Regions from separate parts of the Spirillospora sp. NPDC048819 genome, predicted to be linked through region 2. Evidence: riboswitches for the same ligand, from Rfam matches in the RefSeq annotation. Region 2 holds a riboswitch; each other region holds the start of a gene.
The links. A riboswitch is a leader RNA that binds a small molecule or an ion and turns the genes downstream of it on or off. The one in region 2 is predicted to bind thiamine pyrophosphate.
Positions count from the first base shown of each region.

Region 1: linked by a shared signal. The riboswitch ahead of AB0C35_RS11980 (cytosine permease) and the one ahead of thiO (glycine oxidase ThiO) in region 2 are both predicted to bind thiamine pyrophosphate.
Region 3: linked by a shared signal. The riboswitch ahead of thiC (phosphomethylpyrimidine synthase ThiC) and the one ahead of thiO (glycine oxidase ThiO) in region 2 are both predicted to bind thiamine pyrophosphate.

Region 1 covers NZ_JBEZGN010000006.1:254,970-259,461, forward strand. The annotation lists gene AB0C35_RS11965 (DUF1838 family protein) at 1-942, opposite strand, end outside; gene AB0C35_RS11970 (SSI family serine proteinase inhibitor) at 1,223-1,684, opposite strand; gene AB0C35_RS11975 (rhodanese-like domain-containing protein) at 1,731-2,066, shown strand; TPP riboswitch at 2,158-2,274, shown strand; gene AB0C35_RS11980 (cytosine permease) at 2,267-3,622, shown strand; gene AB0C35_RS11985 (PAS domain-containing protein) at 3,698-4,492, shown strand, end outside.
Region 2 covers NZ_JBEZGN010000002.1:88,233-92,724, forward strand. The annotation lists gene thiE (thiamine phosphate synthase) at 1-263, opposite strand, end outside; gene AB0C35_RS03495 (Rv2175c family DNA-binding protein) at 429-803, opposite strand; gene AB0C35_RS03500 (FAD-dependent oxidoreductase) at 882-2,099, opposite strand; TPP riboswitch at 2,180-2,294, shown strand; gene thiO (glycine oxidase ThiO) at 2,284-3,408, shown strand; gene thiS (sulfur carrier protein ThiS) at 3,408-3,608, shown strand; gene AB0C35_RS03515 (thiazole synthase) at 3,716-4,489, shown strand.
Region 3 covers NZ_JBEZGN010000043.1:23,380-27,871, forward strand. The annotation lists gene AB0C35_RS38900 (histidine kinase dimerization/phosphoacceptor domain-containing protein) at 1-351, opposite strand, end outside; gene AB0C35_RS38905 (hypothetical protein) at 440-1,513, shown strand; gene tsaA (tRNA (N6-threonylcarbamoyladenosine(37)-N6)-methyltransferase TrmO) at 1,536-1,949, opposite strand; TPP riboswitch at 2,028-2,141, shown strand; gene thiC (phosphomethylpyrimidine synthase ThiC) at 2,137-3,762, shown strand; gene AB0C35_RS38920 (helix-turn-helix domain-containing protein) at 3,966-4,492, shown strand, end outside.

The sequences.
Region 1 (4,492 bases), on a different contig from region 2:
CCAGGTCAGCTCACCGTTCCGGAGCTGCTTGTGGAAGAAGGAGGTCCAGGACGTCTCGTTCGGGCCGGGTGCCTTGGGGCTGGTCTTATAAAGCGGGTAGTCCTCGCTGATGGTCTTCTTCAGCCAGGGCTCCAGGTCCTTGAACGAGTCCAGCGTCCAACTGCGGGCGTGGTACACGAGCTGGGCGTCGGTGTCCTTCTCGGCGACGCATGTCCACGGGACGAACGGGCCGGTGCGGGTCCAGGAGTTGGTGACCTCCATCGCGCCCTTGGGCAGGCCCTGGGAACGCCGGCGGGCCTCCTTGCCGTCCACGTAGAAGTCGAACATCTCCCAGGAGGCGTACATCCCGTCGCGGAGTCCGAAGTCGTCGCCGGTGATGTTCTTGATGCTGTAGCGCGGCGGGATGTCGGCCGTGGACACCAGGTTGTCGTGGACCTTGCCGCTCATGGGCATCCGGAAGCCGGGCGTGACGGTGAACGGGCCCTGGTTCACCGCGTCGTTGTTGACCGGGACGACGGGGTAGGTGCGGCCGTTCAGGGGGTTCTGCCACTGGTGCAGGATCTTCGTGGGGTCGTCCGGGTCGGTGTAGAAGACGATCTCGCGGGTGAGCAGGTGCAGCTTGTCGGTGCCCGGTTCGCGGTAGAGGCGGCGGATGTTGTAGCCCTCGATGCCGAACAGCTTCGTGCCGTGCCTCAACTCGGGGACGGTGTCGCCGGGGGCGTTGACGTACACGGAGCCCGAGATCCGGTACAGCATGTCCTTGCCGTCGGGGCGGCCCAGGGTTTGCAGGCTGATGCGCGTGTCCTGGTCCGTGATCCGAGTGTAGAGAGGGCCGGGATCGGTGGGGGCGAAGCGGGGATCGGCGGAGGCGGCTCCGGGAACCGCGTAGACCGCCAGGGCGAGAGCGGTCGCTCCCAGGGCCAGGAACGAGCGTCGGGACATTCGTGACTCCTCAGTGGGGCAGGGGGATGAGGGAGGCGGAGCGGGGAGCCGGTCCGGGGATCCGGACGTTCACGCCTCCGTTCCACGCATGGGAAAGTCGTTCCGATCGTAGCCAGGCCGCCGATTTTATGGAACGGCATTACTCCTATCGGAACAGAGTCCTGTGATCTGCGCGCTCGTTCGCCGCGCCGCCGTCCGAGAGCACATCAGGCCCCGGCGGGACGCCGGGGCCTGATGTGCCTGATGGATCGGGAACGGAGCCGGAACGGGGAGGGCTCGTTCAGCGGACCTTGGGGACGTTGCCGAAGAGCGGGGCCACTTGGGTCCAGCGGTGGAGCTGGCAGCCGTCCTTGCGGGTGAACGTGGTGTCGATCTCCTTGCCGTGCCAGGTGCCCTTGACCGTGGCGACCGCGGGGCCGCCGTAGATCTTGGTGCACATCTGGTCTTTGGGGACGGGTTTGAACGGGTCCTTGGTCTTGGCCAGGGCCGCGCAGGCTTCGGCGGCCTTGGGATGGCCGCCGCCCGGCGGTTCGCAGGTCAGGGTCCAGGTCTTGGCGGGGGCCTCCGCGGAGGCCTTGACCTCGATGGTGAGCGTGTCCGCCGGCGAGTCGGAGGGTTGCACGGACGTCGCGCCCGAAGGCTTGTCGGCGGGGTTTCCGTTGGCCTGTTCGTCGCCGCAGGCGGCCGAAGAGAGGAGCACGGCCAGCCCGGGCGCCACGAACAGGAGCGTCCGATACCGCATGCGTGATTCGACGCAGGGGCACTTCGCGCGGTTCCATGGGGGTGTGATGAATTTCGGGGACGACGTGCCGGCCGTGGTGGCCGCTGACGTTCCGCAGGACGGGTACCTGCTGGACGTGCGGGAACAGGACGAGTGGGACGCGGGTCACGCGCCGGAGGCGGTCCACATCCCCATGGGTCAGCTCGGTGACCGCGCCGGGGAGGTACCCCGTGATCAGGAGGTCTTCGTGATCTGCCGGTCCGGGGCCCGGTCCGCGCAGGTGACCGTGGCGCTCAACCAGGCGGGCTGGCTGGCCAAGAACGTCGACGGCGGGATGAAGGGCTGGGCGGAGGCGGGACGTCCGATGGAAGGCGGCGGCGACGGTCCCCCGTACGTGGCGTGATCTGTTCTTCTGAGGTGATCTGCACCCTATTGGTGGAAGCCGGGTCCTTGTACGATCTGGGCTGACCACCGGGTCGGCCGAACGTGTGCCGATCCATGTCCGCGGGAGCTCGGGCCAAAGCCGGGCTGAGAGGGCGGCCTTCGAGGCGTCGCCGACCGCATGAACCTGTCCGGGTAATGCCGGCGTAGGGAGTGTGCTCCGTGACGTCCGACGTCAAGCGTCCGAACGAAGTCCCCTTCACTCTCGAAGAACCCGCCCCCAAGGTTCTGGGGTTCTGGGACCAGGGCGCCTTCTGGGCGAACCTCGGGGTCAGCCTGCTGGCCTTCTCCGGCGCCTACACCGTCCTGGCGCCGGACACCGACGGCAATCCGACGCTGTCCATCATGGCGGGCATCGTTGCGATGTCGGTCGGCACGATCCTGGGCGGGCTGATGCTCGGCCTCGCCGCCGTCCCCGGCGCCCGCACCGGGCAGCCGGCGATGGTGCTGCTGCGCGGGCTGTTCGGCGCGAAGCTGTCGTACGCGCCCACCGTCCTGAACATCGCGCAGCTCGTCGGCTGGGGGACGTTCGAGCTGATCGTCATCGCGGACGCGGCGACCCAGCTGTGGGACGGGATACCCCGGTGGGGCTACGTGGTCGCCGCCGGGCTGATCACGACGGTGCTGACGATCTGGCCGCTGGGGTCGGTCCGCCTGCTGCGCCGGTACGTGACGGTCGCCGTGGCGATCGCGCTGGTGTACTTCTACGTCCAGATCCTCCGCGAGCCGCTGCCCGACCTGTCGCAGGGGTCGTGGGGCGGGTTCTGGATCGGCGCGGACGCGGCGCTCGCGGTGTCGATCTCGTGGGTGCCGGTCGCCGCCGACTACACCCGGCACTCGCGGACGGAGCGCGCGGCGTTCGGCGCCGCGGCGGTCGGCTACTCGGTCACGCAGATCGTCGCCTATGTTCTCGGCCTGCTGGCGCTGGCGCTGGTCGCGGGCAACACCGAGAACGTCTTCGACCCGTTCCTGGGCGCCACGCTCGGCGTGGTCTTCTTCGCGGTGTTCGTGCTGCGGGAGGCGGACCAGTCGTTCGCAGACACCTATTCGACCGCCGTGTCCATCCAGAACCTCGCGCCGCGCGCCGACCGCCGTGTGCTGAGCATCGGGCTCGGCATCACGATCACGGTTCTCGCGCTGGTCCTGGACATCGGCGACTACGCAGGGTTCCTGTCGCTGATCGGGTCGGTGTTCGTGCCGATGCTCGGCGTCCTGGCCGCCGACTTCTTCCTCGGGCAGCACCGCCGGGCCCGCGCGGCGGGGGGCGCCGGGCATCTCGACGGGTGGGACGTGTCGCGGACGGCGCCGTCCCGCTGGGGGATGATCGGCGCCTGGACGGCCGGGTTCGTCGTCTACCAGCTCATCAACCCCGGCACCGTGGACGCCTGGGCGGGCTTCTGGACGGACGTCCGGGACGCCGTGCATTTCGTCCCGCAGAGCTGGATGAGCGCCTCGCTGCTGTCGTTCCTGGTGTCCGGGTCGGCCGCGCTTCTCATCGGCCGGGTTACCAGGCGGTAGCCTTACTAAAAGGTAAGGGTGACGTGGGAAGTTTCGGTGCAAGTTACCCGGCGAGCGTGAGGGTCGGGTGGCACGATGACAGGCGTGCACCACCACGTCCACGACCCGATCGCGCGCGCCGTCATCGAGAGCGCCGCCGACGCGATCGTGGCCGTTGACCAGCGGCACCGCGTCACGGTGTGGAACCCGGCGGCCGAGCGCATGTTCGGCTGGAAGGCCGAGGAGATGGTCGGCCGGGTCCCGCCGATCGTGCCGGACGAGCTGAAGGCCGAGCACAACGCCGTCCAGGAACGGCTCCTCACGCGGCGGACGGGCGAGGGCGAGAGCGGGCAGATCTCGATCGCGACCCGCAGGTTCCACCGCGACGGCCGCCTCATCGACGTGCGGATCGACACGAGCCTGCTGAAGGACCCGTCCGGGAACCTGCTCGGCTGGGTCGGGGTGTACCACCCGGTGGACGAGGACGAGATCGTCCAGCACCACATGACCGAGCGGGCCCGGCTCGTCCGGCGGCTGAACGACATCGTCGCCGACCTGAACGCGGAGCTGAACCTGGCCGTCGTCCTCGACCGGATCACCGCGGCGCTGATCGAGCTGACCGGCGCCGACGCGGGCGGGTTCGTGCGGATCGAGGGCGAGCGGCTGCGGCTGGTCAGCATGTCCGGGCTGCCCGAGCACATGCGCGGGACGTCCGCCGAACTGCGGCCGAGCCTGGTCGGGGAGGTGCTGCGGTCGGGCAAGACCGTCCTGCTCGCGACGGGCGAGCGGCGCCTCGGCGACCTGATCTGGTCGGAGCTGTCCGGGCTGCACACGATCGCGCTCGGGCTGTCGTACCTGCAGAACCGGCCGTACGGCGCGCTCTACGCGCTG
Region 2 (4,492 bases):
ATGTCGGCCCGGTCGTTGACCGCGAGCAGCGCCCCGTGCCGGTCGCAGGCCGCCCGGAAGATCTCCAGGTACTCCATCTCCTGCCGCGCCTCCAGGCCCTTCTGGCGGAGCTGGACGAGGTCGACGCCGCGCGCGAGCACGGCGTCCAGGAAGGCGGGCAGGTCCCCCTGGCGCTCTCTCGCGTCCGTGCAGAGGTAGAGGCGGGCCCGGCTGAGCCGGGCGCGCAGTGCGACGGCGCGTTCGGAGGGGAGATGCCTGGACACGGCCGGAGTCCGTCCTTTCACAGAGAGATCGCGGGGTCGCGCGGCGGTCACGTCCCGTCGCGCGCGACCCCGCGATCGTGTCACGTGCGCTGTCTTCGGTTGGATCCCGGGCCGGCCCTCGGCGGGCGGGCCGGAAGGCGCGGACCGGAAGGCGCGGGGGGCGCCCTAGAAGGCCAGCGCCTGGGCGCGGCGGCGGACCTCGGTCCCCCGGTTCTCGGTGAGCGCGTCCACGGGCGTCCCCGGCAGCGTGTCGTCGGCGGTGAACAGCCAGCGGATCGTCTCCACGTCGTCGTAGCCCGCGTCCGACAGGAGCGTCAGCGTGCCCGGCAGCCCCTTGATGACCTGACCGTCCTTGATGAAGGCGGCGGGCACCATGGGGCTTCCTTCCCGGCGCACCGCCAGGAGCCTGTGCTCGCTGATGAGCTGCTTGATCCGGTTGGGCTTGATCCCGAGTCGCTCGGCGGCCTCCCGCAGGGAGAGCCATTCGCCCGCGAGGGCGTCGGTCCGGGGGTCGAGTGCGCTGTCAACGGTTGCGTGCATCTGCGTCACGCCCCCTTGCTACCACTCCTTCGGAACCCTCAAACCCCCTGCACAGCCGTAACGTTCCGGCGGCGATCGCTATTGGCGAACGGCCTGCCGGACGGGCACGTCGGGGTCGGCGATCGCGCCGGGGTCCACGGGCGTACCGGCGGCGATGACGCGCCGCGCCTGCACCAGGTCGCGGGGGCGGTCGACGGTGAGGACCGCGTCGAGGCGGTCGCCGGTCAGCCACGCCACCGCCCATTTGCGGCCGGACGGGTCGCCGCGGCGGACGATCCGCTCGGACGCGCCGTGGCTGCCCGTGTACTGCACCATGCGTCCGAACTGCTCGGACCAGAAGTACGGGACGGCGTCGTACAGTGCGTCCTCGCCGAGGAGGGTCGCGGCGGCCACCTCGGGGGCGTTGAGGGCGGTGTCCCAGTGCTCGATGACGAGCCGCCGCCCGTACCGCCGCGACCACCACGCCGCGCAGTCGCCGACCGCCACGACGTCGGGGCGGAGGGAGCCGGGCTCCTCCTCGCCCTGGTAGGCGCGGAACGAGCCGTCGGTCACGACGCCGCGCTCCAGCAGCAGCCCCGAGCCCTCCAGCCAGGACAGGGCCGGCCGGACGCCGATGCCGACGACGACCTCGTCCGCCTCGATCGCGGTGCCGCCGGCCAGGAGGAGACCGCCGTCCTGCACCGCCGCGACCTTGACGCCGGTGCGCAGTTCGACGCCAGCCTCGGCGTACCAGGGGGCGGTGAGCGCGCCCACCTCGGGGCCGATCGCGCCCGCGAGCGGGGTGTCGGAGGCCTCGACGACGGTCACGGCGCAGCCCTTCCGGGCGGCGGTGGTCGCGACCTCGGCGCCGATCCAGCCCGCCCCGACGATGACGATCCGCGCGCCCTCGGTGAGCCGGGACCGCAGCTCGCGGGCCTCGTCGACGGTGCGCAGGACGTGCTGGCGCCCGTCCCCGGGCAGCGTGACCGGGACGGCCCCGGTCGCGATGACCAGCCCGTCGAACGGAAGGTCGCCCGCCGTGGACGCGACGACGCCGCCGCGCCCCGGATCGTCCAGGCGCAGGCCGGTGGCGCGCTCGCCGAGGAGCAGGTCGCAGCGCAGGGCGTCCCAGTCGACGTCGACGGTCGTGTCGTCGGAGTCGCCCGCGAGGACGGCCTTGGACAGCGGCGGCCGGTCGTAGGGCCGGTGCCGCTCGGCCGAGACGAGGGTCAGCCCGCCCTCGTACCCCTTGTTCCTCAGGACCTCGACGGCGCGCACGCCCGCCAGCCCTCCGCCCACCACGATGACCCTCTCCATAAGGTCAGCCTAACGGGGCCCGATCGAGGATTGGACGAGTGTCCAGACAGCTGCGCACTTTACCGAGGTCGTAGAGTGGCTGGACAGAGCGCGGGAGTCCGGTGCGACCGGGCTGAGAGGGCGGCTGGAACGGGCCGCCGACCGCCACGACCTGATCCGGATCATGCCGGCGAAGGGAGCGCGCATGGAGATCGTGATCATAGGCGCCGGGGTCATCGGACTGGCGACCGCCTGGCGGGCGGCGGCGGGCGGCGCCCGCGTCACCCTCGTCGACCCCGAGCCGGCGAGCGGCGCCTCGTCGGTGGCGGCGGGCATGCTGACCCCGGTCAGCGAGGTGACCTACGGCGAGGAGCCGCTGCTGCGGCTCGGCCTCGCCTCCCGCGACCGGTACGGCGCGTTCGTCGCCGAACTGGAGGAGCTGACCGGCCTGGAGACCGGCTACCGCACCGACGGGATCCTCCAGGTGGCCTTCGACTCCGACGACCTGAAGTACCTGGACGACCTGCGCCGCTTCCAGGAGACCCTCGGCATTCCCGCCGAGGCGCTGACCGGACGGGAGTGCCGGAGGCTGGAGCCGATGCTCGCCCCCGGCGTCCGCGGCGGCCTGCACGCCCCCGAGGACGGCTCGGTCGACCCGCGCAGGCTGACCGCCGCCCTCCTCTCCGCGGCCGGGAGGACGGGCGTCCGGCTCGTCCGTCGGCGGGCCACCGGCATCGCCGTGGCGAACGACGCGGCGACAGGGGCACGGCTGGACGACGGGACGGTGATCCCCGCCGACCGGATCCTGCTGGCCGCCGGTTCCTGGTCGGGCGACCTCGAGGGCCTGCCTCCCGGGACCGTTCCACCCGTCCGCCCGGTGAAGGGCCAGGTGATCCGGCTCCGCACCCGCACGCCGTTCCTGGGCCGCGCCACCCGCGGGCTGGTGAGGGGCTCGTCGGTCTACCTGGTGCCGCGCACGGACGGCGAGATCGTCCTTGGCGCCACGCAGGAGGAACTCGGCTTCGACATGCGCGTCACCGCCGGCGGCCTCTGGGAGCTGCTGCGGGACGCCCGTGAACTGCTGCCCGGCATCACCGAACTGGAGTTCGCCGAGGTCTCGGCCGGGCTGCGCCCCGGCTCCCCCGACAACGCGCCCGTGATGGGCCCGTCCGCGCTTCCCGGCCTCGTCGTCGGCACCGGGCATTTCCGCAACGGCATCCTGCTCACCCCGGTGAGCGCCGACATCCTGTCGGCGATGCTGCTGGGCGGGTCCGTCCCCGGCGTCGCCGTGCCGTTCTCCCCCGACCGATTCTCCGCCGAGGTGCACTGATGAAGGTGTTCGTCAATGGTGAGCCGCGCGAGCTGCCCGAGGGCGCCAGCGTGGCCGAGGTGGTCGCGTCCGTCACCGCCGCCCGGACCGGCGTGGCCGCCGCGCTGAACGACGAGGTCGTCCGCCGGTCCGCGTGGGAGTCGACGGCGGTGCGCGACGACGACCGGCTGGAAGTGCTGACCGCCGTACAGGGAGGGTGAGCGGCGCATGGAACGGAGCGCAGCGAAGTGGAATGGGCCGCTCACCCCCCGCTCCGGGGGGTGTGGGGGGTCGTCCCCCCGCAAAGACGCCGTACAGGGAGGGTGAGATGGACGGTGACAGGCTGGTCATCGCGGGCGAGGAGCTCGGGTCCCGGCTGATCATGGGGACCGGGGGCGCGCCCAGCATGCGGGTGCTGCGGGAGGCGCTCACCGCGTCCGGGACGGAGCTGACCACGGTCGCGATGCGGCGGGTGGACCCGTCCGCGCGCGGCTCGGTGCTGGACGTCCTGAGCGAGTGCGGGATCCGCGTGCTGCCGAACACGGCCGGCTGCTTCACCGCGGGCGAGGCGGTCCTCACCGCCAAGCTCGCCCGGGAGGCGCTCGGCACGAACTGGGTCAAGCTGGAGGTCATCGCGGACGAGCACACGCTGCTGCCCGACCCGATCGAGCTGGCCGACGCCGCGGAGCAGCTCGTCGACGACGGGTTCACCGTGCTGCCGTACACCAATGACGACCCCGTCCTCGCGCGTCGCCTGGAGCAGGCCGGGTGCGCCGCCGTGATGCCGCTCGGCTCCCCGATCGGGTCGGGGCTCGGCATCCGCAACCCGCACAACATCGAGCTGATCGTCGAGCGTGCGGGCGTCCCGGTCATCCTGGACGCGGGGCTCGGCACCGCGTCCGACGCCGCCCTGGCCATGGAGCTGGGCTGTGACGCGGTGCTGCTCGCGACCGCCGTCACCCGCGCGCAGTCGCCCGCGCGGATGGCCGCCGCGATGCGGCACGCGGTCGAGGCCGGGCGGCTCGCCCGGCTGGCCGGGCGGATCCCCAAGCGCCGCTACGCCCAGGCGTCGTCGCCGTTCGAGGGCCTCGCAACGTCGTAGCAG
Region 3 (4,492 bases), on a different contig from region 2:
CATCCCGAACACGCACACGGCCAGCAGGAACGCCACGACCGTGACGACGGCCCGCACCCGGCGCCCGAGCACCGCGTAGGCGAACAGCGCGATCACCTCGGCGGGCACCAGCGCGTGGTGCTGGTACTGCGCCAGGTGATAGGGCAGCACCAGGATCACCAGGGCGACCAGCCCAGGGGCGGGCCGCCGCCTGATCACCGCGAGCGGGACGTGCGCCGCGATCAGCAGCAGCGCGCCGGGCACGTCCAGCGCCCGCACGCCGGGCCACATGACCGCCACCGCGGCCGCGGCGGCCGCCAGCAGCGTCGCGAGCAGAGCGTCTCTCGCCGTCGCACCGATCCGGGGCACCATCACCACCCGCCCATTTTCCCCGACGCCCGCGACCCGCGCGAACCGCCCCGCCCTATAGTTCTGCGAACCCCGTCACGAAGGGCCGCCCGTGTCCGCTCCCCCGCCCGGACTCAAGATCACCCTGACCCGGAGGGCCTACCGGTGGCCGCTCCGGCTCTGCCTGACCGCGCTGACGATCGGCCTGGCCGTCTCGCTGTCCACGCTCACCGGCCCCGAACCCTGGGAGCCCGAGGAGGCCCGGCGGACCATCGCCCTCTACGGAGGCGGCGGCGTGCTCGCCGCGGCGGCCGCCGCCCTCTGGGCCTTCATGATCTACCGGACCCGCCTCGTCGTGACGATCGGCGAGAAGGGCCTCGTCCTCCGCCGGGGCGGGAACGAGGCGGTCATCCCCGCGGACGCCGTGGACGCCGTCGGGCTCGTCTGGCCGGTCGCCGACCCCGTCTGGACGGTCTGGTTCGACCCCGGGGCCGCGCCGGGCGTCGACGCCGTCACGAAGGTCGAGGGCCGTGCGGCGGCCCTGCTCCGCGACCGGTCGCTCCCGCCGGGATGGATCCAGGCCGTGCAGGCCGCGGCGACGGGCGCCCTCGGGGCCGCCTGGCGCGTCCTCGACGACGAGGGCGAGGAGATCGAGGGGCCTCCGGAGGGCGGGCTGCCCCGCGCCGACCGCGTCCTCGTGGACGGTGCGGGCCGTTACCGCGGCGAACGCGGCGGCGCCCTGCTCGCCGTGGCCTGCGGGCGGGCGGCCAGACGGCCGGCGGAGCGGCCGGGCCTCCTCGCCCGCGACCCCGGCGGCGGCCGCCGGGCGATCGTGCTGCGCGATCCCCACGCCGGAACGCTGCTGGTGTTCAGGAGGGCGTCCCCGCTGCCGGGCCGCCGCCGCCTGCGCGTGTTCGACGCGGACGGCCGTCTCGCCGGGGAGATTAGGGGCGGGGACGAGCCGTCTTTCCACACCGCCGGCGGCATGCTCCTCGGCGTCACCAGTCGGACCGGCGACCGCTACGTCGTCACCGGCGTGGACGCCAGGGAGTCCGCCTCGCTGCAGATCGGGAACGGCGCCGGCGAAGGCGTCATGTGCCTGGAGCGCTCGCCGTCCGCTCCCGGCCCGCTCCGCACGCTCACCCTGGCCCTCCCCATGGCGGTCCGCATCGCCCGCCGGATCTGAACCGTGCGGCGGCGGGTGGCGGTCAGGTTTCCGGTGCGCAGGTGAGGACGGGTTTCACGTCCAGGATCGGGGTGCCGTCCAGGGCCTCCAGGTCCCGGACGCGCAGGCGGTCCCCCGCGACCTCCAGGATCTCGACCGGGTGCAGCCCGATCGGGTTCGGGCGGTCCGGTGAGCGGGTCGCGAAGACGCCGCGCATCGGGGCGGCGAGGTCGTCGCGCGGGTGGACGCGCAGGACGTCGCGCGGTGACAGGTGCAGCCAGGTCAGGACGAAGACCCGGTCGCCCGGCTGCAGGCCGTCGAGCGCGTCGAGCACGGACGGCTCGAAGACCAGCCACGCCTCGGGCGAGCCCTCCGGCCCCTGCTTGGGCGCGGCGGCACGGTCGGTCAGCGTGGACTCGACGTGGCCGACCGCCGTCACGGTGAAGTCTTCCGGCATGCTCCGATCCTCTCAGCCGCCCTTCTATCCCACGAACGCCGGTTGCGGCAACGGGGGTGCGGCGGGTTAGCGTCGGGGGCGACAGATCGCGGGGGCCCGGCGAACCGGGCTGAGATAGCGGCTGGGACGGCCGCTGACCGCATGAACCTGACCGGGTAATGCCGGCGTAGGGAGAGATCGAGTCGTCATGACCGAACCTGTGGTTCCAGCCGCCCGCAAGACCTACCTCCAGGGCTCGCGCCCGGAGATCCGCGTCCCGATGCGGGAGGTGCCGCTGACCGGCGGCGGCGCCGTCGTCCTGTACGACACGTCCGGGCCGTGCACCGATCCCGCCAGGGAGACCGATGTCCGCGGCGGGCTGCCGCCGCTGCGCGAACCGTGGATCGCCGAGCGGCGCGCGGCCGGCGGCGCGGTGACGCAGCGCGCCTGGGCGCGGCGCGGGGAGATCACGCCGGAGATGGAGTTCGCGGCGCTGCGCGAGGGCGTGGCGCCGGAGTTCGTCCGGGACGAGCTGGCGGCCGGACGCGCCGTGCTGCCCGCCAACGTCAACCATCCCGAGATCGAGCCGATGGTCATCGGACGGAACTTCCTCGTCAAGGTGAACGCGAACATCGGCAACTCGGCGGTGGCGTCGTCGATCGAGGACGAGGTCGAGAAGATGAGGTGGGCGACCCGCTGGGGCGCCGACACGATCATGGACCTGTCGACGGGCCGCGACATCCACACGACGCGCGAGTGGATCCTGCGCAACTCGCCGGTGCCCGTCGGGACGGTCCCGCTGTACCAGGCCGTGGAGAAGGTGGGAGGCGACCCGGCCGAGCTGACCTACAAGGTGTTCCGCGACACGGTGATCGAGCAGGCCGAGCAGGGCGTGGACTACATGACCGTCCACGCGGGGGTGCTGCTCCGGTACGTGCCGCTGACGGCGCGCCGCAAGACCGGCATCGTGTCGCGCGGCGGGTCGATCATGGCGGCGTGGTGCCTGGCGCATCACGAGGAGAACTTCCTCTACACCCGCTTCCGGGAGCTGTGCGAGATCTTCGCGGCCTACGACATCACCTGGTCGCTCGGGGACGGGCTGCGTCCCGGCTCGATCGCCGACGCCAACGACGAGGCGCAGTTCGCCGAGCTGCGCACGCAGGGCGAGCTGACGAGGATCGCGGCCGAGTACGGCAACCAGGTGATGAACGAGGGGCCCGGGCACGTCCCGATGCACAAGATCAAGGAGAACGTCGACCTGCAGCAGGAGTGGTGCGACGGCGCGCCGTTCTACACGCTCGGGCCGCTGACCACCGACATCGCGCCCGGCTACGACCACATCACCTCGGCGATCGGCGCGGCGATGATCGGCTGGCACGGCACCGCGATGCTCTGCTACGTCACGCCGAAGGAGCATCTCGGGCTGCCGGACCGCGACGACGTCAAGGCCGGCGTGATCGCCTACAAGATCGCGGCGCACGCCGCGGACCTGGCGAAGGGCCATCCGGGCGCGCAGGCGTGGGACGACGCGCTGTCGGAGGCGCGGTTCGACTTCCGGTGGGAGGACCAGTTCAACCTGTCCCTCGACCCGGACACCGCCCGCGCGTTCCATGACGCGACGCTCCCGGCCGCCCCGGCGAAGACCGCGCACTTCTGCTCGATGTGCGGCCCGCACTTCTGCTCGATGAAGATCACCCGGGATGTCCGCCGGTACGCCGGCGAACGGGGCCTCGGCGAGGACGAGGCCCTCGCCGCCGGGATGCGCGAGAAGGCCGAGGAGTTCAGGGCGGGCGGAGGGCGCGTCCACCTGCCGCTCTCCCCCGGCGGCACCTAACCGGCGGGCGTGTGACGGGTGGGCGCGGGCCCGGTGCGGATCGGGCCCGCGGCGCACCGGCTCCCCCCGGGCGGGCGTCCCCGTCTGCCCGGGGGGAGGGTCATCGGTTCGCCGCGGTTAGTATCGGGGGACCGTTCCAAAGCCGCGGATCCCCCCGAATCGCCGCCGGCCCGTTGACCCGCCGGGAAGGACCCACGACCGAGGTGACCAGCGACGACACGCCGAAGGCCCCTGCCCGGGCGGTGCGCGCCGACGTGCGCCGCAACCGCGCCCGGCTGCTCGCCGCGGCCAGGGAGATGTTCCAGCGCGACGGGGCCGGCGCGTCCCTGGAGGGCGTCGCGCGGCTGGCGGGCGTCGGCATCGGGACGCTCTACCGCCACTTCCCGACGAGGCAGGACCTCCTGGAGGCCCTGCTCTGCGACGCCTACGACCGGCTGGCCGCGCACGCGCGGGAGCTCATGGCCTCCCCCGCGCCCGGCGACGCGCTGGCGGACTGGCTGCACGCGTTCATCACGCAGGTGACGACGTTCCGCGGCATGGCGGCCGCGGCCGTGACGTCGCTGCGGGACGAGCGGCCGGCGTCCCGCGCGATGCGCGAGGCCGGCGAGGCGCTGTTCGCCCGCGCCCAGGAGGCCGGGGACGTCCCCCCGCAGACCGCGTTCATCGACGCGCTGCGGCTCGCGGGCGCGATCGCGACGGTCACCGAGCACGACCCGGACGCGGCCGGCCG